DNA from 3 places in the Mesorhizobium sp. CA6 genome. Region 1 is predicted to be linked to each of the others. Evidence: predicted binding sites of a transcription regulator. Region 1 holds the regulator's gene; each other region holds the start of a gene.

Region 1 (8,071 bases):
TCGATTCCTGCGCGGCCGAAAGCGGCGCCGAGGGGTTGAAGGTGCTGATTGCCGCCGCCGCCTACGGCGTGCCGGTCGACTGCGTCGTGCTTGATTATCAGATGCCGGGCATGACCGGCGCCGAGATGGCGCGCATCGTGCGCAATACGGCGGGCCTGGCGCATACGCCCATCATCATGCTGACCTCGGTCGACCAGTCGCTTGCCGGCACGGCCTATCGCGACCTCGGCATCGATGCGCAGCTGATCAAGCCGGCGCGCTCCTCCATTCTCCTGGAAACGCTGGTCTCGACCATCCAGCGCCACCGCCACAGCAGCGCGGCGGCGCAACCCGCCATTGGCACCGCCAGCCCCCCGCGAGCCGCTCCGGCGCAGACGGCGGCATCGGAGCGCGCCATGCTGCAACCGCCCCCGGCGCGGGCGCGTCCGCGCCCCGCCGATGCCGAGCGCGAGCTCGACATCCTCGTCGCCGAGGACAATGAGGTGAACCAGATGGTGTTCACCCAGATTCTTGGCGAGACCGGTTACCGCTTCGAGATCGTCGGCAACGGCCGCAAGGCGCTCGACGCCTTCGGCAGGCTCAATCCGCGCATGATCCTGATGGATGTATCGATGCCGGAAATGAACGGGCTGGAGGCGACGGGCGCGATCCGCCGGCTCGAGGAGGACATGGGCACGCATGTGCCGATCGTCGGCGTCACCGCGCATGCACTGAAGGGCGATCGCGAACGCTGCCTGGAAGCCGGCATGGACGATTACCTGCCGAAGCCGATCAGTCCGCGGGCGCTGCTCGAAAAGCTCGAGCGCTGGCTGGGTTCGGACGTCGAGACCCGGCGCAACGCCGGTTAAAACGAATTTGGCGGGCAGGACGGCGGCAAGGGGCTGACGCATGCGTATGGTGCGATCGCACCATACCAAAGCAAGCGCCAAGCTCGGACAATCATGACATTGATTCCGCTCTTCGGTTACGGGCGGGAGCAGCGACCGCCGACAAGAAACAGCGTCGACTCTACCCCAACGGACCCTGTTTTCGGCGATGGCCAGGCCATGATCCGCTCTGGCTTACAGGCAACGCACTCTCGTCCGGATTTTATTTCCCGGCGGCCGTCATCCGGCCGCCGGGATAAATTTTGTTTCAAAAGTCAGACAAGTTGCTGATTTCCGCGGCAAACTCCGTCCGGCCCTTCGAGGCCGCTGCGGAACCCTTCCGAGCATCCTCGTCCAGACGTTACCGGGCTGACACGAAACTGTCATGCGACTGTAATAATCGAGGGCTATTGCGCTGACCGGGCGCCGATACAACGGGTGCCGAAAGACCATCTTCCGAACAGGAGCAGGCCACATGAGACATTTCATCCGCTCTGCGGCCGTTGCAATTGCAATGGCTGCGGCATCAACCCTTAGCATGGCCGCCGCGATGGCAGCCGACATTTCCGGCGCTGGCGCCACCTTCCCCTATCCGATCTACGCGAAGTGGGCCGACGCCTACAAGAAGGAGACCGGCATCGGTCTCAACTACCAGTCGATCGGCTCCGGCGGCGGCATCAAGCAGATCAAGGCCAAGACCGTCACCTTCGGCGCTTCCGACGCGCCGCTGAAGGGCGAGGATCTCACCTCCACCGGCCTCGCGCAGTTCCCGATGGTGATGGGCGGCATCGTGCCGGTCGTCAACCTCGAAGGCATCAAGCCGGGCGAGCTGGTGCTCGACGGTCCGACGCTCGCCGACATCTTCGCCGGCAAGATCACCAACTGGAACGACGCGGCGATCAAGAAGCTCAACCCCAAGATCAAGCTGCCCGACCAGGCGATTGCCGTCGTCCACCGTTCGGACGGCTCGGGCACCACCTTCAACTTCAGCTACTACCTGGCCGACGTCAGCGCCGACTGGAAATCGAAGGTCGGCGTCAACACCGCGCTTGAATGGCCGGTGGGCATCGGCGCCAAGGGCAATGAAGGCGTCGCCAACAACGTGTCGCAGACCGGCGGCGCGATCGGCTATGTCGAATACGCCTATGCCAAGCAGAACAAGCTGACCTACACCGACCTGATCAACAAGGACGGCAAGAAGGTCGAGCCGACCGCCGCCGCGTTCTCGGCCGCTGCGGCCAATGCCGACTGGAGCTCGCAGCCGGGCTACGGCGTCATCCTGGCCAACCAGGCCGGCGCCGAATCCTGGCCGATGACCTCCGCCACCTGGATCCTCGTCTACAAGAAGCCCGACGACGCCGCGGCGACGACCGAAGCGCTCAAATTCTTCGCCTGGTCCTATGCCAAGGGCGATGAGCTGGCCGCCGGCCTGGACTATGTTCCGATGCCCGACGCGGTCGTGAAGAGCGTCGAGGAAATGTGGAGCAAGGACATCGTCGACGCGAACGGCAAGCCGCTCTACTCCGGCATGTAATTCCCGCAAAATAAGGAGGGCGTCTACGGCGCCCTCCTGTCTCTTTCGAAATGCGAGGGGCTAAATGACAGCCGTTTCCGAAGCCGCGACATCGTCCGCCCTGCGGACCAGAGAAGCGACGGTGCGCCGCTTCGCCGTCACCGACATGGTTTTCCGGACGGCGACGCGCCTTTCCGCCATCCTCGTGCTCGTTCTGCTCGGCGGGGTCGCGATCTCGCTGGTCGCCGGATCGTGGGAGGCCCTGTCGAAGTTCGGCTTCTCCTTCCTGACCACCGAATCCTGGAACCCGGTCACCGAGAATTTCGGCGCGCTCGCGCCCATCTACGGCACCATCGTCACCTCGGCCATCGCCATTCTTATCGCCGTGCCGATCGGCATCGGCATCGCCGTCTTCCTGACCGAGCTTTGTCCGCGCCCGCTCAGGCGTCCGATTGGCATCGCCGTCGAGCTGCTCGCCGGCATTCCCTCGATCATCTACGGCATCTGGGGCCTGTTCGTCTTCGCGCCGTTCCTGCAGACGACGGTCCAGCCCTTCATCATCTGGCTGTTCAAAGGCATCCCCGGCCTCGACAGCCTGTTTGCCGGTCCGCCCTACGGCATCGGCCTGCTGACCTCGTCGCTGATCCTCGCCATCATGGTGCTGCCTTTCATCACCTCGATCACCAAGGACGTGTTCGACACGGTGCCGGCGGTGCTGAAGGAATCGGCCTACGGCATCGGCTGCACGACCTGGGAAGTGACCCGGCGCGTGACCATCCCCTATACCCGCATCGGCATCATGGGCGGCGTCATGCTCGGCCTCGGCCGCGCGCTCGGCGAGACGATGGCCGTCACCTTCGTCATCGGCAACGCGCACCGCATCAGCGCCTCGCTGTTTGCGCCGGGCACGACGATCTCGGCGACCATCGCCAACGAATTCACCGAAGCCGACGGCAACCTCTATACATCCTCGCTGGTGTCGCTCGGCCTGATCCTGTTCATCATCACCTTCATCATCCTCGCGCTCGCACGCTACATGCTGCTGCGCATCGATAGCCGCACGGGAGCCTGACCGATGTCGACTGCCGCATCGCTTCACCAAAGCCGCAAGCGCAAGAATGCCGTGATGATGACGCTGTGCGTCGTCGCGGCGGGCATCGGGCTGGCCTGGCTGGCGCTGATTCTCGGCGCCCTGCTCTACAAGGGGCTCTCCGGGGTGTCGCTCTCCGTGTTCACGGAAATGACGCCGCCGCCCGGCGATGCCGGCGGCCTGCTCAATGCCATCTACGGCAGCATCGTCATGACGATCATCGGTATCGTCGTCGGCACGCCGATCGGCGTGCTGGCCGGCACCTACATGGCCGAATACGGACGCTTCTCGAAGCTTACGACGGTGGTGCGCTTCATCAACGACATCCTCTTGTCGGCGCCTTCCATCATCATCGGCCTGTTCGTCTACGAGCTGATGGTGCGGCCGATGGGGCACTTCTCGGCGATTGCCGGCGCGGTCGCGCTGTCGATCCTGGTGATCCCCGTCGTGGTGCGCACCACCGAGGACATGCTGAACCTTGTGCCCAACGCGCTGCGCGAAGCAGGCACCGCCATCGGAGCACCGCGCTGGGTAGTGATCCGCTCGGTTGCCTATCGCGCGGCGCTCTCCGGCATCGTCACCGGCATCCTTTTGGCGATCGCCCGCATCTCCGGCGAGACGGCGCCGCTTCTCTTCACCGCGCTCAACAACCAGTTCTGGTCGAGCAATCTCAATGCGCCGATGGCCAGCCTGCCGGTAACCATCTTCCAGTTCGCTCTCAGCCCCTACGAGGAATGGCAGCAACTGGCCTGGACGGGCGCACTCATAATCACCCTGACGGTTCTCGGGCTGAGCATCATCGCCCGCAGCCTAACCGGACGCAGAGAGGACAGATGAAACCGATGTTGTCCACCGACCTGAACGCAGCCGATACGACCGTCGAGAAGGCCAAGATCGAGGTCAAGAACCTCAATTTCTACTATGGCCAGTCGAAGGCGCTGAAGGACATCAACCTGTCCCTGCCCGAGCGCAGCGTGACCGCCTTCATCGGCCCGTCGGGCTGCGGGAAGTCGACGCTGCTGCGCGTGCTCAACCGCATCTACGAGCTCTATCCGAAACAGAGCGCCGAGGGCCAGGTGCTGCTCGACGGCAAGAACATCCTCGACCGCTCGCAGGACCTCAACCTGCTGCGCACCAAGATCGGCATGGTGTTCCAGAAGCCGACGCCGTTCCCGATGTCGATCTACGAGAACATCGCTTTCGGCGTCAGGCTCTATGAGAAGATCAGCAAGGCCGAGATGGACAGCCGCGTCGAGCAGGCGCTGAAGCGCGCAGCACTCTGGAACGAGGTCAAGGACAAGCTCAACGCCAGCGGCCTCAGCCTCTCGGGCGGCCAGCAGCAGCGCCTGTGCATCGCCCGTACCGTTGCGGTGAAGCCCGAGGTCATCCTGCTCGACGAGCCGGCCTCGGCGCTCGATCCGCTGTCGACCGCCAAGATCGAGGAACTGATCGACGAGCTGCAGGCCGACTACACGATCGTCATCGTCACCCACAACATGCAGCAGGCGGCGCGCGTGTCGCGGCAGACCGCGTTCATGTATCTGGGCGAGCTGGTGGAGTTCGACCGGACCGAGAAGATCTTCACCTCGCCCCGCGAAAAGCGCACGCAGGACTACATCACCGGCCGCTTCGGCTGAGCTCATACGAGGACATCATCATGGCCGAACATACCGTCGCTTCCTTCGACGAGGATCTGAGGCAGATCAGCCGGCTCATCAACGACATGGGCGATCTCGCAGCCTCCATGGTCGGCGCTTCGACCAAGGCCCTGCTCGAGACCGACAATGCCATGGCGCAGCGCGTCGTTTCCGACGATGCCATCATGGACGCGCGCCAGCGCGAGCTCGACGACCGTGCCATCACGCTGATCGCCAAGCGCCAGCCGATGGCCGACGACCTGCGCAACGTGGTCGGCTCGATCCGCATGGCGGGCGACCTCGAGCGCATCGGCGACCTCGCCAAGAACATCGCCAAGCGCGTCGGCTCGGTCGGCGTCAGCGCCGCGCCGCGCGACCTCACGCATTCGATCGATTCCATGGCGCAGCTGGTGCTGATCCAGGTCCAGGCCGTGATCCAGGAATATACGGTGGGCGACGCCACGGCGCTGGCCAAGCTTCGCAACGACGACGAGCGCATCGACGTCAAATACACATCCGTCTTCCGGGAGCTCCTGACCTACATGATGGAAGACCCGCGCAACATCACCGCCTGCACGCATCTTCTGTTCTGCGCCAAGAATCTCGAGCGCATCGGCGACCATGTGACCAACATTGCCGAGAACGCCTATTATGTGCTGACCGGCACGCAATTGCCCGCGAATCGTCCCAAGCAGGACGAGACGACAATGTCGGCGCCGGCGGCCTGACGAAGGGTATCTGCCAATGATCGCGCCACGCATCATGGTGGTGGAGGACGAGGAGCCGCTTGGGGTGCTGCTCCGCTACAATCTCGAATCCGAGGGTTACCAGGTCGAAGTGGTGACCCGCGGCGACGAGGCCGAAATCCGCCTTCAGGAAAACGTTCCCGACCTGCTCGTGCTCGACTGGATGGTGCCGGCGGTTTCCGGCATCGAGCTCTGCCGGCGCCTCAGGATGCGGCCCGAGACCGAGCGGCTGCCGATCATCATGCTGACGGCGCGGGGCGAGGAAAGCGACCGCGTGCGCGGCCTTTCGACCGGCGCCGACGACTATCTGGTCAAGCCGTTCTCGACGCCGGAGTTCATGGCGCGCGTCAAGGCACTGCTGCGCCGCGCCAAGCCGGAGGTGCTGTCCAGCGTGCTCAAGGTCGGCGACATCGTGCTCGACCGCGAGTCGCACCGTGTCTACCGCAAGAAGAGCGAGATCAGGCTCGGCCCGACCGAGTTCCGGCTGCTGGAATTCATGATGCGTCATCCCGGCCGGGTGTTCTCGCGCAGCCAGCTGCTCGACAATGTGTGGGGCGAGACGATCTATATCGACGAACGCACCGTCGACGTCCATGTCGGCCGCCTGCGCAAGGCGGTCAACAACGGCCGCATGCCGGATGTCATCCGCACCATCCGTGGGGCTGGTTACGCGATCAGGGAAGATTAGGAGTAAGGCGCCGAGCCGCTGACGGATTCTGTCTCCAGCATCGGATCGCGTGCATTGGCGATTAGTCGAGACGCTTGTGCTTCGTCATCCACGGGCGGAGCAAGGAGCGCAGCGACGCAGCGCAGACCCGAGGATCCATTCCGTGATGTCGATGCGTTGCGACAGTCCAGAATTCTGTGCCGCTGCGCTCGACGCGTGAGGTAGCGGCATGGATTCCAGGGTCTCCGCGACGGAGCTTCGCTCCTGCTCCGCCCTGGAATGACGAAGCTGCGGGGCCTTCCCTTCGCTAATTTCAAGCGTCTGCTGCTGTCCCCGGACCTCTTCAAGGCTGCCTCAGGCCACGTTCTTTCCCGTCCCCGCTCTTGCCTGGCCTCCCGGCGCGAAAATCTCCTGGTCGACGAAGGTCAGCGCGCGCATGGCGCAGCCTTCGCGGATCAGCGGCAACTCGTTCGGCTCGGTGTCGAAGGAGATCGATTCGGAGTGCTGGCCGCCGGCCGTCTGGGCGATCGCCTCGCGCAGCGCCGGCTCGATCAGGTCGAAGGCGGCCGCGCTGACGCCGACCATTGCGACGGGCGCCGGGTCGATGAGGGCGAACAGGCTGCCGAGACTGAAACCAAGCGCTTCGCCGGCCCGGCGGTAAGCCTTCCGTTCGGGGCCGTCCCTCTCGCGCGCCTTCGCGGCAAGGGCCCGCATGTCGGCGTCGCCGACGTCGACCGGCTCGGCGTCCTCGCTCATTTTCATGGCGCTGCGCCAGATCGCGTAATTGCCGGCATATGCCTCGACGCAGCCGCGGCGGCCGCAGCGGCAAAGCGCCCCGCCCGGGCGGTGGATCATGTGGCCGAACTCGCCGCCGGAGGAATGCGTGCCGGTGAACAGCGCACCTTTGAGCACGAGACCCATGCCGATGCCGTGCGACAACAGGATGGCGATGAAGTCGTCACGATAGCGCTCCGGGTCGCGCCATTGCAGCGCCACCGCCATCATGTTGCAGTCGTTCTCCATGGTGGCGGAGATGCCGAACTCCTTCTCTAGGATGTCGGCGAAAGGAATGTCGGTCAGCGGCGTTATCGGCGACCAGAGCATGGCGCGTGCATTAGAATCGGTGATGCCCTGAATGCCCATGGCGATGCGGGCGACGCTGCCAACGTCGAGGTCGGGATCCTGCAGCCGGCGCCGCACGATCGCCACGCATTCGCCGATCAGCTCGTCGCGGGGCATGACAAGCGTGTCCAGGCGCTGCTGCTCCTCGGCAACAACCTGACCGGCATAATCGATCACGGCGACCGACAGGAAGTTCAGCGACAACACCACGGTCAGCACCGCGGCGGCTTCAGGGTTCAGCGCCAGGCCGATCTGCGGCCGGCCGCGCTTCAACGCCGTCGGCTCGCTGGCCTTGCTTTCGGTGAGAATGCCCTCCTGGATCAGGTCGGCGGAGATCGCCGAAATGGTCGAGTGGCTGAGCCCGGTGGTGGCGGCAATTTCGGTCCGTGATGGCTGACCGGCGCGGCGTACCGCCGAAATCACCATGGCG
Region 2 (8,071 bases), on a different contig from region 1:
GCGGATCTGCGACAGCCGCGAGCCGGCGCGCACGACGATCGGGAAGGTGCGCGGGCTGACCTCGAGATAGAGCGGCCCGCGGTAGCCGGCGGCAATCTTGTCGAACTCATGGCCGCGATCGGTCATGACGCGCGTGAATATGTCGAGACGGCCGGTCGAGCTCTTCGGATTGGCCGAGGCGGATACGTTCGCCGGCAGCGCCAGGCTCTCGAGCAGCGGCACGATATAGACGCAGCCGGTTTCCAGCACCGCGCCCTCTGCAAGGCTGATCTCGTGCAGCTTCAGCCGCTCGAGCTTGTCGACGACCCGATGATCCGGACCCGGCAGGAACGAGGCACGCACGCGAAACGCCTTGTCGCCGAGCCTTAGATCGAGGCTGGCCGGCTGGATCTGGTCGGCGTCCAGCGCGCGCGGCGACTTCAGCGCCTTCGCCTCGAACAGCGCTGCGATGTCCTGATCCGGAAGAATGCCTGTTTGCCGCAAAGGCTGGCTCCGTTCACAAGGCCGGGCGAGGATCTAAGCAGGCTCTTGCCGCCCGGCTGGTACAAACCTCTTAATGAAGCCGGCAATTGACGCAAGCGCGGCGCGGGTCTAAAGGGTCGTTATCCCGTGGTGATTTGGCCGGTCGGCTTGCAGCCACGTTAAACAAGTCGCTAAAGGACCGTCGAGCCGCAAGGCTATATGGACCGGTTGCGACTTCGCGGCCGGTTTTTTTGTGTCTGAAAGCAGGGCTATGAGCACCAAGAAGCGCAACTGGAAACCTCAGACGGCACTCGTACATGGCGGAACGTTGCGTTCCGGTTTCGGCGAGACATCCGAGGCGATGTATCTCACCCAAGGCTATGTCTACGAGACGGCGCAAGCGGCGGAAGCCCGCTTCAAGGGCGAGGAGCCGGGCTTCATCTATTCGCGCTACGCCAACCCGACCGTCGACATGTTCGAAAAGCGCATGTGCGCGCTCGAAGGCGCCGAGGATGCCCGCGCCACCGCTTCCGGCATGGCCGCAGTAACCGCCGCGCTGCTCTGCAGCGCCAAGGCCGGAGATCATATCGTCGCGGCGCGCGCCCTGTTCGGCTCCTGCCGCTGGGTGGTCGAGACGCTGGCGCCGCGCTACGGCATCGAGGCGACGCTGGTCGACGGCACCGACATCGCCAATTGGGAAAAGGCGATAAGGCCGAACACCAAGCTGTTCTTCCTGGAAAGCCCGACCAACCCGACGCTGGAGGTGGTCGATATCGCGGCCGTCGCCGGGCTCGCCAATTCGATCGGCGCCAGGCTGATCGTCGACAATGTCTTCGCCACGCCGCTGCAGCAGAAGCCCTTGCTGCTCGGCGCCCATATCGTCGTCTATTCGGCGACCAAGCATATAGACGGCCAGGGCCGCTGCCTCGGCGGCGTCATTCTGTCGGACAAGAAGTGGATCGACGAGAACCTGCACGACTATTTCCGCCACACCGGTCCCAGCCTGTCGCCCTTCAACGCTTGGACGCTGCTCAAAGGCCTGGAGACGCTGCCGCTGCGCGTGCGTCAGCAGACCGGGAGCGCCGGCAAGATCGCGGATTTCCTTGCCGGCCGACCGGAGATCGCCCGTGTCATCTATCCGGGCCGCGCCGATCATCCGCAAGCGGATATCGTCAAGAAGCAGATGTCGGGAGGCTCGACGCTGATCTGCCTCGACGTCAAAGGCGGCAAGCAGGCGGCCTTTGCCTTCCAGAACGCACTCGACATCGTGCTGATCTCGAACAATCTCGGTGACGCCAAGAGCCTGATCACCCATCCGGCGACGACGACGCACAAGAACCTGAGCGACGAGGCCCGCGCCGAGCTCGGCATCGGGCCAGGCACGCTGAGGCTCTCCGTCGGCCTGGAGGACAGCGACGATCTGCTGGAAGACGTCGAACAGGCGCTGAAGGCAGCAAAATAGAAGGCTGAGAACGCCGCGGCCGGAGCCTTCCAGAGCCGCAATTCCGGACGGAAAACCGTTTCAGACTTTTCCTGGAATTGCTCTAGGCGAGCTCCTCCAGCTCGGTCATCGCCTTGGTGCGGATGGTCATGGCGTTGCCGGGCCATTCGACGGCGCCGCCGAACCAGGCGCGCGCCCAGATGGCCGGCAGCAGGGCATCGCGCACAATCATCGCGGTGACGCTGCGTGGCGACAGGTACCAGCCCTTCGCAAAGGCCAGCAGCCATTCCGGCAGGTAGGCGATCGCCAGCACGCCCAAGGCCGTCGTGGGCAGGCTGACGCCGGCGCTTGCCGCTGCAATCAGCGCCAGCAGCAGCGGCACCGCAGCGCCAGTCAGTATCTCCGGCGCGAAGAACAGAGGGAAGGTAACCCGCCGCAGCCGCGCCCAGCGCGTCTGGCGCGACCAGATCTCGGCGAGCCTGCGCTGGCCGAGCGGCTGCTCGAATGGCGAGGCGACGAGGTTGACGTTGAACCCCAGGCCGTTGACCAGCTTGGTGGCCGCCGCGTCCTCGGCGATCTCGGCGGCCAAAGCCTGGATGCCGCCATTGGCATCGAGCATCGGTTTGTTCCACAGCATGCTCTTGCCCTGGGCGAAGCCAAGGCCAACCGCCTCGCCGGCATACTGCCAGCGCGCCTGCAGCGTGTTAAGAAAGGCGCATTCGACTTCGGCCCAAAACCCGTCTGGCCGCGAGCCGATCGGCGTCGAACAGACGAGGCCGGTATCCGGCCGCCATGCCGCCATCAGGTGCTGGACATAGTCTCTCGGCATCAGCACGTTGGAATCGGCGAGGATCACCCAATCGTGTCTCGCCGCCTGCCAGCCCTTGACGCAGTTGTTGAGCTTGGGATTGGCGCTGACGCGATCGTCGCCGATCAGCAGCCGCGCAGGAATTTTGGGGTGGCGCGCGATCGCCGCATCGATCAGCTTGACCACCGGGTCTTCGGCATGCGCGACGCAGAAGATCAGCTCGTAGCGCGGCCAATCGAGCGAGAAGGCGCGCTGCAAGGTCTCCGGCGTGAACGGCTCGACGCCACGCGACGGCACGATGATGGAGACCGGCGGCCGCGCGCTGGAGGGCGGCGCGATGACATGCCGCCGCTTCAGCCGCGACGAGGCGAGCAGGATGCTGGCGAGATTGAAGGAAAGAAGCGCTGACGAAGCCAGGCCGGCTGCGATAGTCAGTTTCATCGAGATCTGGTCACCCCCGATAGAGAGTTTCACCGTTTCACGCAAACGGCGACCCACTCCATCTCCTTGTTTTCACGCAATTCCGGACGGAAGGCTACGGCGAAGGCGCCGAGCCTAACCGCTCGCGCTTTCCTGGAATTGCTTTAGGCCGCACGCGGCCGTTTCAACTGTTACAGAGCGCCCGAGTCGCCCGGCACGGTTTGTGCACACCAACATTGTCATGTGTCACCTAAATGACATTGTTTTTCGGCACCTGCACTTACAAGGCTGGCAGGATGGTCGGCGCTGCGTTTATCAAGAGCGGAGCGTGACATATTTTCCGCGGCGGCAACCGGAGTGGCCCATGTATCGCGCAGTGACGCGCAACATCGAAGTGCTGGTCAGGCCCTTCTATCTGGAGGACCGCTCCGATCCCTCCGAGAACCGCTATGTCTGGGGCTATCAGGTAACGATTGACAACCGCTCCGACGAGTTCGTGCAGCTTGTGTCGCGCTACTGGCACATCACCGACGGTCAGGGCCGGGTCGAGGAGGTGCGCGGCGCCGGCGTCGTCGGCGACCAGCCGGAACTCAATCCCGGCGACAGTTACCAGTACACCTCGGGCTGCCCGCTCTCGACACCGTCAGGCATCATGGTCGGCCACTACACGATGCGCAACGGCCGCGGCGAGACGTTCGATATCGCCATTCCGGCTTTCTCGCTCGACATGCCAGGGACAAGGCGCACGGTGAATTAGCCGTCGGCGACAGCCTCTTTCTCCCCGCTTCACGGGGAGAAATGCCCGGCAGGACAATGACGGGCGGCGCCGGGCTTCTGAGATTTTCCTTGAGGCGGACGACCGCGTCGCCGGCGTGTCGCTATGATCGCCAACGTTGGCGCCGCCCCTCATCCGCCCTTCGGGCACCTTCTCCCCATGGAACGGGGAGAAGGAAGAGGGCTCACTTCGCGAATTCAGCCGGGTCGAAGTCGTATTGGGTCGAGCAGAACTCGCAGGCGACATGGATGCCGCCCTCCTCGGTCGATTCCTTGATCTCCTCAGCCGAAAAGCCTTCGAGAATGCCGCGGATCTTGTCGCGCGAGCAGGAGCACTGGTCGGCGACAGGGACGCCGCGGAAAACGCGCACGCCGTGTTCGTGGAACAGCCGGTAGAGCAACCGCTCGGCGCCCACCGTCGGGTCGATCAACTCGGTCGGCTCGATCGTGCCGAGCAGCGCCAGCAACTCCTGCCAGGAATTGTCGGCCGGCTGGTCCGCAACGTCACGCGGATCGCCGTCGCCGCCGGAAATATCGGGAACGCGCATGCGCTCCGGCGATCGCGGCAGGAATTGCGCCAGGATGCCGCCGGCGCGCCACTGCTCGCGCGCGCCGGCCGGGCCGGGCGTGACCAGCTTGGCGACCGACATCTTGATATCGGTCGGGATCTGCTCCGACTGCCGGAAATAGGTGCGCGCGGCATCCTCGAGCGAGGTGCCGTCGAGCTGGACGATGCCCTGGTAGCGCTGCGTATGCGCGCCCTGGTCGATGGTCAAGGCCAGGACGCCGTCGCCGAGCAGCGTCTGCTGCGAGGTCTCGCCGGCGGCGGTCAGCGCCTGTAGCCGGTCGGCATCGAAGCGCGCATAGGCGCGCAGCGCATGCGGCGTGGTGAAATCGGCCACCAGCATGTCGACCGGACCGTCGGTGCGGGTCTGCAGAATGAACTTCCCTTCGAACTTCAGCGAAGTGCCGAGCAGCACGGTGAGCACGCAGGCTTCCGCCAGCAGGCGGGCGACCGGCTCAGGGTAATCGTGGCGGCTCAAGATAGCGTCGAGCATCGGCCCGAGCTGCACGGTGCGGCCGCGCACATCGAGCGGCGCGACCTCATAAGGCACGACATGATCGTCGCCGGCGAAGCCGAATTCACCGAGTTGGGGTTTATGCTCAGCCAAGGTCTGGGTTTCCAACATGACAATACTCCGGGGCGCAGCCATGCCGCCCGGTGAGCCGCATGCGTCGAAGCGCGTTCGATTTACGTGATGGCCCGCAAATAGGCATCACATGTCCCCAGATCAAGTTGAGCCCGATCGGGCCGGAAGCGGTCAGGTCCAGCCCTTCTCACGCGCCCAGACACCAGGCCAGCACCGCCTTCTGGGCGTGCAGCCGGTTCTCGGCCTCGTCGAAGACCACCGAATGCGGCCCGTCGATCACCTCGTCGGTGACCTCCTCGCCGCGATGCGCCGGCAGGCAGTGCATGAACAATGCATCGGGCTTGGCTTTTGCCATCAGCGCCGCATTGACCTGATAGGGCAGGAAGACGTTGTGGCCGCGGGCGCGATGCTCCTGGCCCATGGAGACCCAGCTATCGGTGACGACGCAGTCGGCCTGGTCGACGGCTTCCTCGGCGGACCTAGAAAACCGGACCTTGCCGCCATTGGCTTTCGACCAGTCGACATATTTCTCGAAAGGCTCGCTGCCTTCCGGCACCGCGATATTGAGGTTGAAGCTAAACCGCGCCGCGGCCTCCAGGAGCGAATGCAGCACATTGTTGCCGTCGCCGGTCCAGGCGAAGGTCTTGCCGGACACCGGGCCGCGATGCTCCTCAAAGGTCATGATGTCGGCCATGAGCTGGCAGGGATGCGTGTCGTCGGTCAGCCCGTTGATGACCGGAACGGTGGCGTTCTCGGTGAGCTCCAGCAGCCGGTCGTGCGAGGTGGTGCGGATCATGATGGCGTCGACATAGCGCGACAGCACTTTCGCCGTGTCGGCGATTGTCTCCGAACGGCCGAGCTGCATCTCGGTGCCGGTCAACATGATAGTCTCGCCGCCGAGCTGGCGCATGCCGACATCGAAGGACACGCGCGTGCGCGTCGACGGCTTGTCGAAGATCATGGCCAGCACCTTGCCATCGAGCGGTTTTGAACGCTCACCTGCCTTGAGCCTGGTCTTTCGCGCCACCGCGTCGTCCAGCATGATGCGCAGGTCGCCCGCGGAAACGGCGGACAGATCGGTGAAGTGGCGAACACTCATCGGCAGGTTCCAGAAATTATTTGGCGGCTTCGGCGGCAATCGCGTCGGTCAGGCGCTTGGCGCCGCCGCGAATGCGCTCCAGCGCCACGCCGATCTCCTCGTCGGTGACGGTGAGCGGCGGCAGGAGGCGGATGACGTTGTCGCCCGCCGGCACGGCAAGCAGGTGCTGGTCGCGCAGCGCCATGTTCACCTTGGCGTTGGGCATGGCGCATTTCAGGCCGAGCATAAGGCCGGTTCCCCTGATGCCCTCGATGACGTCGGGGAATTCATCGGCCACCGCCGCAAGGCCCTGCTTCAGAAGCAGCGCCTTGCGCCGGACGTCCTCGAGGAAGCCGTCGGCCAGCACCACGTCGAGCACGGCGTTGCCGACGGCCATCGCCAGCGGATTGCCGCCGAAGGTGGTGCCGTGCACGCCGGCCGTCATGCCGGTCGCCGCCTCGTCGGTGGCAAGGCAGGCACCCATCGGAAAGCCGCCGCCGATGCCCTTGGCGATCGCCATCAGATCGGGCGTGACGCCTGACCATTCATGCGCGAACAGCTTGCCGGTGCGGCCGATGCCGCACTGGACCTCGTCGAAGATCAAAAGCAGGCCGTGCTTGTCGCAGAGTTGCCGCAGCCGCTTCAGCGATTGCGTCGGCACCGGGCGTATGCCGCCCTCGCCTTGCACCGGCTCGATCAGGATCGCCGCGGTCTCCGGCGTGATCGCCTTTTCAGCGGCGTCGATGTCGTCGAAAGCCACCTGGTCGAAACCCTCGACCTTCGGGCCGAAGCCTTCGAGGTATTTGTACTGGCCGCCGGCGGCGATCGTCGCCAGCGTGCGGCCGTGAAAGGCACCCTCGAAGGTGATAATGCGGAAGCGCTCGGGATGGCCCTTGACGAATTGATAGCGCCTGGCCGTCTTGATGGCGCATTCCAGTGCCTCGGCACCGGAATTGGTGAAGAACACCTTGTCTGCAAAGGTCGCCTCAGTCAGCCGCTCGCCCAGCCGGCGCTGTTCCGGGATCTCATAGAGGTTGGAGACGTGCCACAGCTTGGCGGCCTGCCCGGTGAGCGCCGCGACCAGATGCGGATGGCCGTGGCCCAGCGAATTCACCGCGATGCCGCCGGCGAAGTCGAGATATCGCTCGCCCTTGTCGGTGACCAGCCAGGTCCCCTCCCCACGGTCGAACGCCAGGGGTGCGCGGGCAAAGGTCTCGTAAAGCGCCGAACCGCTCATTATATGCGTCTCCGGAACCGGAAATCAAAAAAGCCGCCAATGCGGCGGCCTTTGCGGCTTATCATGTTTTTCGGCCATGAAGTCAACGAAAACGTCACGCAGAAGCGCGTGGCAAGCCCCTGACGCCACGCCGGTTCATAAGTAGGCCGGCAAGTTGGGGAAAACCGAAAAAACCGAATCGTGTTGCCCTGGGGACTCTTGTCACCGAGTCAGCGCATAAGGTATTTGTAGTCGAGAAATAACTAGATTTCGTGCGGCGGACCTAATCACCCGGTATATGTGGTGTTGTTTGCCCGGCGAGAGCCGGGGGCGGGAAAGGATTCTGACTGCCGTACGCCTCAGCAGGAGCGCGGTCTCATGAACTGGACTGACGAGCGGGTCGAACTTCTCAGGAAATTGTGGTCGGAGGGTCTGAGCGCCAGCCAGATCGCCGCACAGCTCGGCGGGGTGAGCCGCAACGCCGTCATCGGCAAGGTGCATCGCCTGAAGCTGTCGGGCCGCGGCCGCGCAACGGCCGCTCCGGCGCGCCAGAAGAAGGCGACGCAAGGCGCCTCGATGCAGAAATCGGTGACCCGCGCCGCAAGTGCCACGCGTCACGTGACCACCACCATCGGCGCCACCGCGCTGCAGGTGCAGTTCGACGCCGAGCCGGTCGCGCGCCACTATATCCGGCCGGTCGAGAACGTGGTCGTGCCGATCT
Region 3 (8,071 bases), on a different contig from region 1:
CTTCAACCTGTCGATCTCCTCGCGGATGTCGGCCTTGCTGGCGAGGAAGGCCGCTTCCTGGTGCAGCCGGATGGCGTCGAGATTGGCCGAAGCATCCGTCAAGAGGCGCACCTGCTCGGCGATACGCTCGCGGATTGCCGCGGGCTCGCGCGAGGGATCGGCCTCGGCCTTCAGCGTCAGCGCCTCGATGATATCGACATGGCCGGCAAGAAGCGCGCCCAGCGCCGCGCCCTCGCTGCGGCGCGCCTGCTCCAGCCCGGCGAGCGCCATCTCGAGCGCAGACAGAATCGCGGCGTCGAGAGCGGCCCGCTCCTCCTCCGTCTCCACGGCTTCGGGAATGTCGAGCACACCGCGCAGGGAGAGCAGGCCGTCGGCGGTGGCGGGCTCGGTGCCGAACTGCTCCTGCAAACGCCTGGCCAGCCCTGCCAGGTCCTTGAGGAACGCCTCGTTGACCACCGGCTGGATTTGCCTTGCGGCGGCGCGGCCGACGGTCAACGTCGCCTGGAAATTGCCGCGCGCGAAACGCTTCTGAACGGTCTGCCGGACGGCCGTCTCCAGCCGGTCGAAACCCTGCGGCAATCTCAGCCTCACCTCGGCGCTCTTGCCGTTCACCGATTTCACCTCCCAGGCTATCGAGGTGCCCTCGCTTTCAGCGGCGCACCGCGCAAAACCGGTCATGCTTTGCAGGCTCATTGCCCTGTCGTCCCCCTGTCGCAGCCAAGGCATGCGTTGCCCAGCGCTGCGCGCCCAAAAATCGCCGGACGATCGGCCGGCATCCCCTCAAAACATGAATATGGCCTCGCGTCAAAGGACGCGTGCTTCTGTGTAATGCATGTCGTTTCCCAAAACCGCCGGCGCACTTTTGGGCGACATGCAGTGAGTTTCGATGCATGTCGTTTCCCAAAACCGCTGCGCACTTTTGGACGACATGCATTGCGCCTATTGCGCGTCGTCGCCGCCGGCGTCGCCATTCTCGCCATTGGCCCCGGCGTCGCTGCTGTCGGCGTTGCCATCGGGGGCTGCCGGCGCCGTCGTCTGGCCCGAGGCCTTGGCGGCGGCATCAGCCTGCTTCTTCTGCAGCGCCCGGTAACGGGCGACGTTCTGGTTGTGCTCTTCCAGCGTTGCCGCGAAGACATGGCCGCCATTACCGTCGGCGACGAAATAGAGGTCGTCGGTCTTGGACGGATTGGCGACCGCTTCAAGCGCCGCGCGGCCCGGATTGGCGATTGGCGTCGGCGGCAGGCCCTTGATCATGTAGGTGTTGTAGGGCGTCTGCTTGTCGAGGTCGGACTGGTAGATCGGCCGGTCCGCCGGCTTTCCCTTGCCGCCGAACAGGCCGTAGATGATGGTCGGGTCGGACTGCAGCCGCATGCCCTTGGCCAGGCGGTTGAGGAACACCGCGGCGACGCGGGAGCGCTCGTCGCTCCTGCCCGTTTCCTTCTCGACGATCGAGGCGAGCGTGACGAAGTCGTTGATGTTGGCGATCGGCAGGTCGGCCGCGCGATGCGACCAGACATCCTCGACCAGCTTCTTCTGGTCGGCGACCAGCTTGTCGACCATTTGCTGCCTGGTGGCGCCGCGGGTGAAGCGCAGCGTGTCGGTGGCGATGGTACCTTCCGGCGGCAAGGTCGGCGGCATGTCGCCGGTGAGCGCCTCCTGATCGGCGACGCGCAGCAGCGCCTGCTCGACCGTCAGCCCTTCGGGAATGGTAAGCGAGTACATCACCGACTTGCCGCTCTTGAAGAGCTCCATGATGTCGCGCATCGAGGCGCGCGGCTTGATGGCGTATTCGCCGGCCTTGAGCGCCGATTCATTACCCGTGGCGCGCACGCCGAGCCGGAAGATGCGGGCATCGCTGATCAGGCTGCGGCGTTCCAGCTGGTCGGCGATCTCCTGCACGCCGGTGTTCGGCTTGATCATGAAGGTGTCGCCATTGGCGGACGGGCCGGGCTCGACGAAAGCCTGCATGCCGAAATAGAGCGCCGCACCCGAGGCGATGACCGCAAGGATAACCATGGAGAGGAAGAAGTTCAGGAACACGACGAACTGGCTGCGCGAAGCGCGCGAGCGCTTCGACGGCGGCGGCGTGCCGGCTTCCGGGCGCAACGCCTCGGCCGCGGTCTTCGGCATGATCGGCACCTTTGTGCCCTGCCGTGCGAAATCCCCGTCGCCGCCCGGATTTGTGCTCCCAGGATTTGTGCTCATGGCGCGCCCTACCGTCTGATCTTGCAACGAATCCCCTAGCTACAAACTAGGGGAGAATTTGGCAAAAATGACGGCAGGTGGCGGGACTGCCGGCTGGTTGTCTTTTTCTGAGCAATCCCGGGGCGGAAAGCGTTGAGCACTCTTTCCGGGATTGCTCCCGTTGGCCTTTCAGCCATTGTAGCGCTGGAACACGAGCGAGGCGTTGGTGCCGCCGAAGCCGAAGGAATTCGACAGCGCGACATCGATCTGACGCTGGCGCGGCTTGTTCGGCACGAGATCGATCGCCGTCTCGCGTTCCGGATTGTCGAGATTGATGGTTGGCGGCGCGACGTTGTCGCGGATGGCGAGGATCGAGAAAATCGCTTCCGCGGCACCCGCGGCGCCCAGCAGATGGCCGATCGACGACTTGGTCGACGACATCGAGATCTTCGAAGCGGCATTGCCGACCAGCCGCTCGACGGCGCCGAGCTCGATCGTGTCGGCCATGGTCGAGGTGCCGTGCGCGTTGATGTAGTCGACGTCGGCCGGCGAGAGTTTCGCCCGGTTCAGCGCCGCCATCATGCAGCGGAAGGCGCCATCGCCATCTTCGGCCGGCGCGGTGATATGGTGGGCATCGCCGGTCAGGCCATAGCCGGTGACCTCGGCATAAATCTTGGCGCCGCGGGCCTTGGCGTGCTCCAGCTCTTCCAGGACGACGACGCCCGCGCCCTCGCCCATGACGAAGCCGTCGCGGTCGCGATCATAAGGACGCGACGCTGTTTCGGGGCTGTCATTGCGCTCGGTGGACAGCGCCCGGCAGGCCGCGAAGCCGGCAATCGACAGCCGGGTGACCGGCGCCTCGGCGCCGCCGGCCAGCATCACATCGGCATCGCCCCACATGATCAGCCGGGCGGCGTCGCCAATGGCGTGCGCGCCGGTCGAGCAGGCAGTGACCACCGCATGGTTCGGGCCTTTCAGGCCGTGGCGGATGGAAACCTGGCCAGAAACCAGATTGATGATCTGTCCGGGGATGAAGAAGGGGCTGATGCGGCGCGGGCCGCGTTCCTTCAGGATCATCGCGTTCTCGGCGATGCCGTCGATGCCGCCGATGCCGGAGCCGATCAGAACGCCGGTGGCGCACTGGTCCTCATGTGTCTCAGGCTTCCAGCCGGAATCGGCCAGCGCCTCGTCGGCGGCCGCGATGCCGTAGAGAATGAACTCGCCGATCTTGCGCAGTTCCTTCGGCTCGAGCACAGCCTCCGGATTGAAGGTGCCGTTCGAGCCGTCGCCGCGCGGAATGATGTGGGCGATCTTGCAGGCAAGATCGTCCACCTCGAATTCGGTGACACGCCGGCAGGCGCTGCGGCCGGAGAGCAATTCCCGCCAGCTATGCTCGACGCCCATGCCGAACGGCGAAAGCAGGCCAAGGCCCGTGACGACGACACGCCTCATCGCAGGTCCTCCCCGGTTATGCCTGCGAAAGAACTCAGGCCGAGGCCTTGTCGATATACTTGACGGCGTCGCCGACGGTGAGGATGGTCTCGGCCGCATCGTCCGGAATCTCGACGCCGAACTCTTCTTCGAACGCCATGACGAGTTCAACCGTGTCGAGGCTGTCCGCGCCCAGATCGTCGATGAAGCTCGCCTGCTCCGTCACCTTGTCGGCATCGACGCCGAGATGCTCGATGACGATCTTCTTGACGCGCTCTGCGGTGTCACTCATTTGGGGCAATCCTCGTCTTAGGTTGTCTATCTTCGTTAGCGGGCGGAATGCCGCTAATCAAGCTGAAAGATGGTCTTGCGGGCAACGCAACGCCACAGGACCGGTTTTTGCCCGAACCGCCGGGTTGCGGGCCGCATTACACGAAAAATGACGGGCGTCCAAGCCGAAATGGCTGTTTTCACAGGCGCCCGCCCTGCCTCAGATCATTGCCATGCCGCCGTTGACGTGAATGGTCTGGCCGGTGACATAGGCCGCCTCATTGGAGGCGAGATAAGCGACGGCGGACGCCACTTCAACGCTGGTGCCCATGCGCCGGGTCGGGATCGCGGCCATGATCGTCTCTTTCTGCTTGTCGTTGAGCTTGTCGGTCATGGCCGATTCGATGAAGCCCGGGGCGACGCAGTTGACGGTGATGTTGCGGGTGGCGATCTCCTGCGCCAGCGACTTGGAAAAGCCGATCATGCCTGCCTTGGAGGCGCAGTAGTTGGTCTGGCCGGGATTGCCGGTGACGCCGACCACCGAGGTGATGTTGATGATGCGGCCATGGCGGCGGCGCATCATCGGATGCGTCAGCTCGCGGGTCAGCCGGAACACGGCAGTAAGGTTGACCTCGATCACCGAATCCCAGTCGGCGTCCGACATGCGCACGAACAGGCCGTCCTTAGTGATGCCGGCATTGTTGACCAGGATGTCGACGCCTTCGAGATCGGCCTCCGCTTTCTGGCCGAGCGCCTTGACCGCGTCGCGGTTCGTCAGGTCCGCCGGAAACAGTTTTACGCGGTCGCCCAATTCGCCCGCCAAGGCTTCCAGCTTCTCCACACGGGTTCCGTGCAGGCCGACGATCGCGCCCTGGCTGTGCAGCACCCTGGCGATCGCCTCGCCGATGCCTCCCGATGCGCCGGTGACGAGCGCCTTCCGGCCGGTCAGTTCGAACATATCTTCAACCTCATTTTTCCAGACGGCTGCAAGCAGTCGCGTTCCGTATACGTCATATCGTCCAAGTCACGCTAGACAAGCGTCGGACATTGGCGAAGGCCTCCTTCCCGTCGTCATCCACGGGCGGAGCGGGAGCGAAGCGGACGCGTAGACCCGAGGATCCATGCCGTGACATTGGCCGAAGGATGCAACGGAGCAGAATTCTGCACCGCGGCGGCACTTCCAAGTCACGGCATGGATTCTAGGGTCTGCGCTGCGTCGCTTCGCTCCTTGCTCCGCCCTAGAATGACGAAAACGGGGCCTCACCCCAAAGCCGCCAGCGCGGCCTCGACTTCCGCCGCCGTGCCCACGGCGCCGGTGGCGATGTCGCGGTTGATGCGGCGCGCCAGGCCCGACAGCACCTTGCCTGCGCCGACTTCATAGAGGCTCGCGACGCCGTTGGCGCCAAACCATTCCACCGTCTCTCGCCAGCGCACCCGGGCAACCACCTGCTCGACCAGGCGGCGGACGATCTCATCGGGGTCGCTGGTCGGGGTTACGGTGACGTTCGAGACGATCGGAACCACCGGCGCGGATTTCGCGACACCGGCCAGCGCCTCGCGCATTATGTCGGCGGCAGGCGTCATCAGCGCCGAATGAAAGGGGGCGGAAACCTGCAGCATCAGCGCCCGCTTGGCGCCTTTTTCGGTGCACAGCTTCGCCGCCAGCTCGACCGCCGGCCTGGCGCCGGAGATCACCAGCTGGCCGCCGCCATTGTCGTTGGCGACCTGGCAGACGGAGCCGTTGCCGACCTCGCGAGCTGCCTCGGCGCAAGCGGCCTCGACGTCGGCCTGTTCCAGCCCGATGATCGCGGCCATGGCGCCCTCGCCGGCCGGCACCGCCGCCTGCATGGCGTTGCCGCGGGTCCGAAGCAGCCGCGCCGCGTCGCCGACCGAAACGAAGCCGGCCGCAGCAAGCGCGGAATATTCACCAAGCGAATGGCCGGCGACATAAGCCACCTTGTCCTTCAGCGAGAAGCCGCGCGCTTCGAGCGCGCGCATCGCCGCCAGCGACACCGCCATCAGCGCCGGCTGGGCATTGGCGGTCAGCGTCAGCGTCTCTTCCGGCCCTTCCCAGATGAGTTTCGACAGTTTTTCGCCGAGCGCTGCGTCCACTTCCTCGAAGATGCGACGCGCTTCGGGGAATGCATCGGCGAGGTCCTTGCCCATGCCGACGGCCTGGCTGCCCTGTCCCGGAAAGGTGAATGCGACGGCCATTTTGAGGTCTCTCCAGAGGCTGGTTTTGTCTGCCTCTGGCGCAAGGCGGACAGCCAAGTCAAGCCCGCAGGCGTCTCTTCGGCCTGCATTTCGGTCGGAAATCCTGCTGACTGCCTGTTCCAAAAGGCCTTTTACTTGATCACACCTGATGAAAACCGCTCACGTTTAGTTTGCTGGCTCTTCTTATTTCCGCCACAGGCGCTAGCTTTGCGTGACATTTCGATGACAGTGGCGTGACGCGAGTGGAAGACGCGTGACAAGGGCCGGGGAAGCAAAGTGGCAAGGATCAGAAAAGGCGCGGCCAAACCCGCGCCGCAATTTTTGGAAGACGATCCGTCCACCGGCTATCTGCCGGGACGAGCCTGGCCGACCGTACGCTACGGCCTGTCGACGCTTCTTGCCTCAGCCCTGCTCGTCTTCGCGATCGAGCTGATCGTACGCGGCGATTTCTTCGGCACAGTCGATTTCTTCATGCAGCCCTTCAAGCCCGGCTGGACCACCATCATCGTCTTCGCCCTGGTGCTGCTCGGGCTGGACGCCATACTCGGCCGAAGCCACCAGAGCCTGATGATCGTGGCGCCGCTGACGCTGGCGCTGGCCTTTGTCGGCCACCAGAAATCGCGTTACCTCGGCGACCCGCTCTATCCCACGGATTTCCTGTTCGCCCGCCAGATCATGGCGCTGATGCCGCTCCTGGTGCGCGAGCGCCCGTGGACGGCCGTCATGCTGGCGGTCGGCATCGTAGGCGGTCTGACGCTGCTCGTCTACGGCTGGCGGACCTGGCGCCGGCGAGTACCCATCCTCAGCCGCAAGGGCCGCCTGGCGCGGCTGGCGCTTGCCGTGCCGCTGCTCGCCTTCTTCGTCTCGATCATGGACTACGCCACCTTCTCGTGGACGCGCGACCGGCTGCAGATCATCCCGATCATGTGGGACCAGAAGGAGAACTACGCCTCCAACGGCTTTGCGCTGGCCTTCGCGATGAACGTGCCGATGGCGCATGTCGCGGCGCCGCCCGGCTATTCCGAGAAGACGATGGCCGCGATCCAGCGCCCCGACGCCGCCGCTTCCATGCCGGACGAGAAGCCGGATATCGTGGTGGTGATGAGCGAATCCTTCTGGGATCCGACGCACCTGCCCGGCGTCACCATCAAGCCCGACCCGATCCCGACGGTCAGGGCGTTGCGCTCCGGCTCGATGTTCTCGCCCGAGTTCGGCGGCATGACCGCCAATATTGAGTTCGAGGCGCTGACCGGCTTTTCCAACGCCTTCCTGCCGGCCGGCTCGATCCCCTATCAGCAATATGTGCGCACCCCGACCCCGTCGCTGGCGACCTTCCTGAAGAGCCAGGGTTACCGGGCGCGCGCCATCCATCCCGGCACCAACTGGTTCTGGAACCGCGGCGCCGTCTATGCCGATTTCGGCTTCAACGACTTCCGCTCCGAAGAGACGCTGCCGCCGATGGAAAAGCGCGGGCCGCTGGCTTCCGACGCGGCGATGACCGACGAGATCATCCGCGAGGCCGACACCAGCGACGATCCGGTGTTCCTGTTCGCCGTCAGCCTGCAGAACCACGGTCCTTACGAGCCCTACCGCTACTACAACCCGACGCATTCGATCGACGCGCCGATCAGTTCCTGGGCGCGGGAATCGCTGCTTTCCTATGCCGAGGGGTCGGCCGACGCCGACCGCGGCCTGCAGCGCCTGATCGACTGGGCGAAGGCCCGCCAGCGGCCGACCATCATCGCCTTCTTCGGCGACCATCTGCCGCCGCTCGGACCCGTCTATGTCGAGACCGGCTTCCTCAAGGACAATGTCGCGCCGCGCAAGGAGCCGGCGGTCGCCGCGCTCGAACACCACGATACGCCTTTGGTTATCTGGTCGAACCGCTCCGGTCCGGTCGAGAACATCGGCTCGGTGAGCCCGGCCTTCCTGCCCTATCATATCCTGACCACGGCAGGCATCAGCCACCCCT

The links. The regulator PhoB, encoded in region 1, activates phosphate uptake and scavenging genes when phosphate is short. The targets are predictions, from matches to a motif close to TGTCATNNANCTGTCAT.
Region 2: LB526_RS08965 (ceramide glucosyltransferase) is a predicted target of PhoB. The motif match lies at 3,375-3,391, and genes of this name have one in related genera.
Region 3: LB526_RS10755 (LTA synthase family protein) is a predicted target of PhoB. The motif match lies at 6,311-6,327, and genes of this name have one in related genera.

The regions. Positions count from the first base shown of each region.
Region 1 covers NZ_JAIUHI010000007.1:16,721-24,791, reverse strand. Annotated here, with positions in the region: gene LB526_RS12140 (response regulator) at 1-848, shown strand, start outside; gene pstS (phosphate ABC transporter substrate-binding protein PstS) at 1,342-2,400, shown strand; gene pstC (phosphate ABC transporter permease subunit PstC) at 2,465-3,451, shown strand; gene pstA (phosphate ABC transporter permease PstA) at 3,455-4,306, shown strand; gene pstB (phosphate ABC transporter ATP-binding protein PstB) at 4,303-5,106, shown strand; gene phoU (phosphate signaling complex protein PhoU) at 5,127-5,834, shown strand; gene phoB (phosphate regulon transcriptional regulator PhoB) at 5,851-6,540, shown strand; gene LB526_RS12105 (ROK family protein) at 6,874-8,071, opposite strand, start outside.
Region 2 covers NZ_JAIUHI010000005.1:23,911-31,981, reverse strand. Annotated here, with positions in the region: gene LB526_RS08975 (2'-deoxycytidine 5'-triphosphate deaminase) at 1-483, opposite strand, end outside; SAM riboswitch at 600-677, shown strand; gene LB526_RS08970 (O-succinylhomoserine sulfhydrylase) at 734-1,924, shown strand; gene LB526_RS08965 (ceramide glucosyltransferase) at 2,007-3,152, opposite strand; gene apaG (Co2+/Mg2+ efflux protein ApaG) at 3,496-3,888, shown strand; gene LB526_RS08955 (Hsp33 family molecular chaperone) at 4,091-5,119, opposite strand; gene argF (ornithine carbamoyltransferase) at 5,244-6,155, opposite strand; gene LB526_RS08945 (aspartate aminotransferase family protein) at 6,172-7,371, opposite strand; gene LB526_RS08940 (GcrA family cell cycle regulator) at 7,729-8,071, shown strand, end outside.
Region 3 covers NZ_JAIUHI010000006.1:97,520-105,590, reverse strand. Annotated here, with positions in the region: gene LB526_RS10785 (YicC/YloC family endoribonuclease) at 1-693, opposite strand, end outside; gene mltG (endolytic transglycosylase MltG) at 940-2,130, opposite strand; gene fabF (beta-ketoacyl-ACP synthase II) at 2,374-3,636, opposite strand; gene LB526_RS10770 (acyl carrier protein) at 3,671-3,907, opposite strand; gene fabG (3-oxoacyl-[acyl-carrier-protein] reductase) at 4,106-4,843, opposite strand; gene fabD (ACP S-malonyltransferase) at 5,146-6,099, opposite strand; gene LB526_RS10755 (LTA synthase family protein) at 6,376-8,071, shown strand, end outside.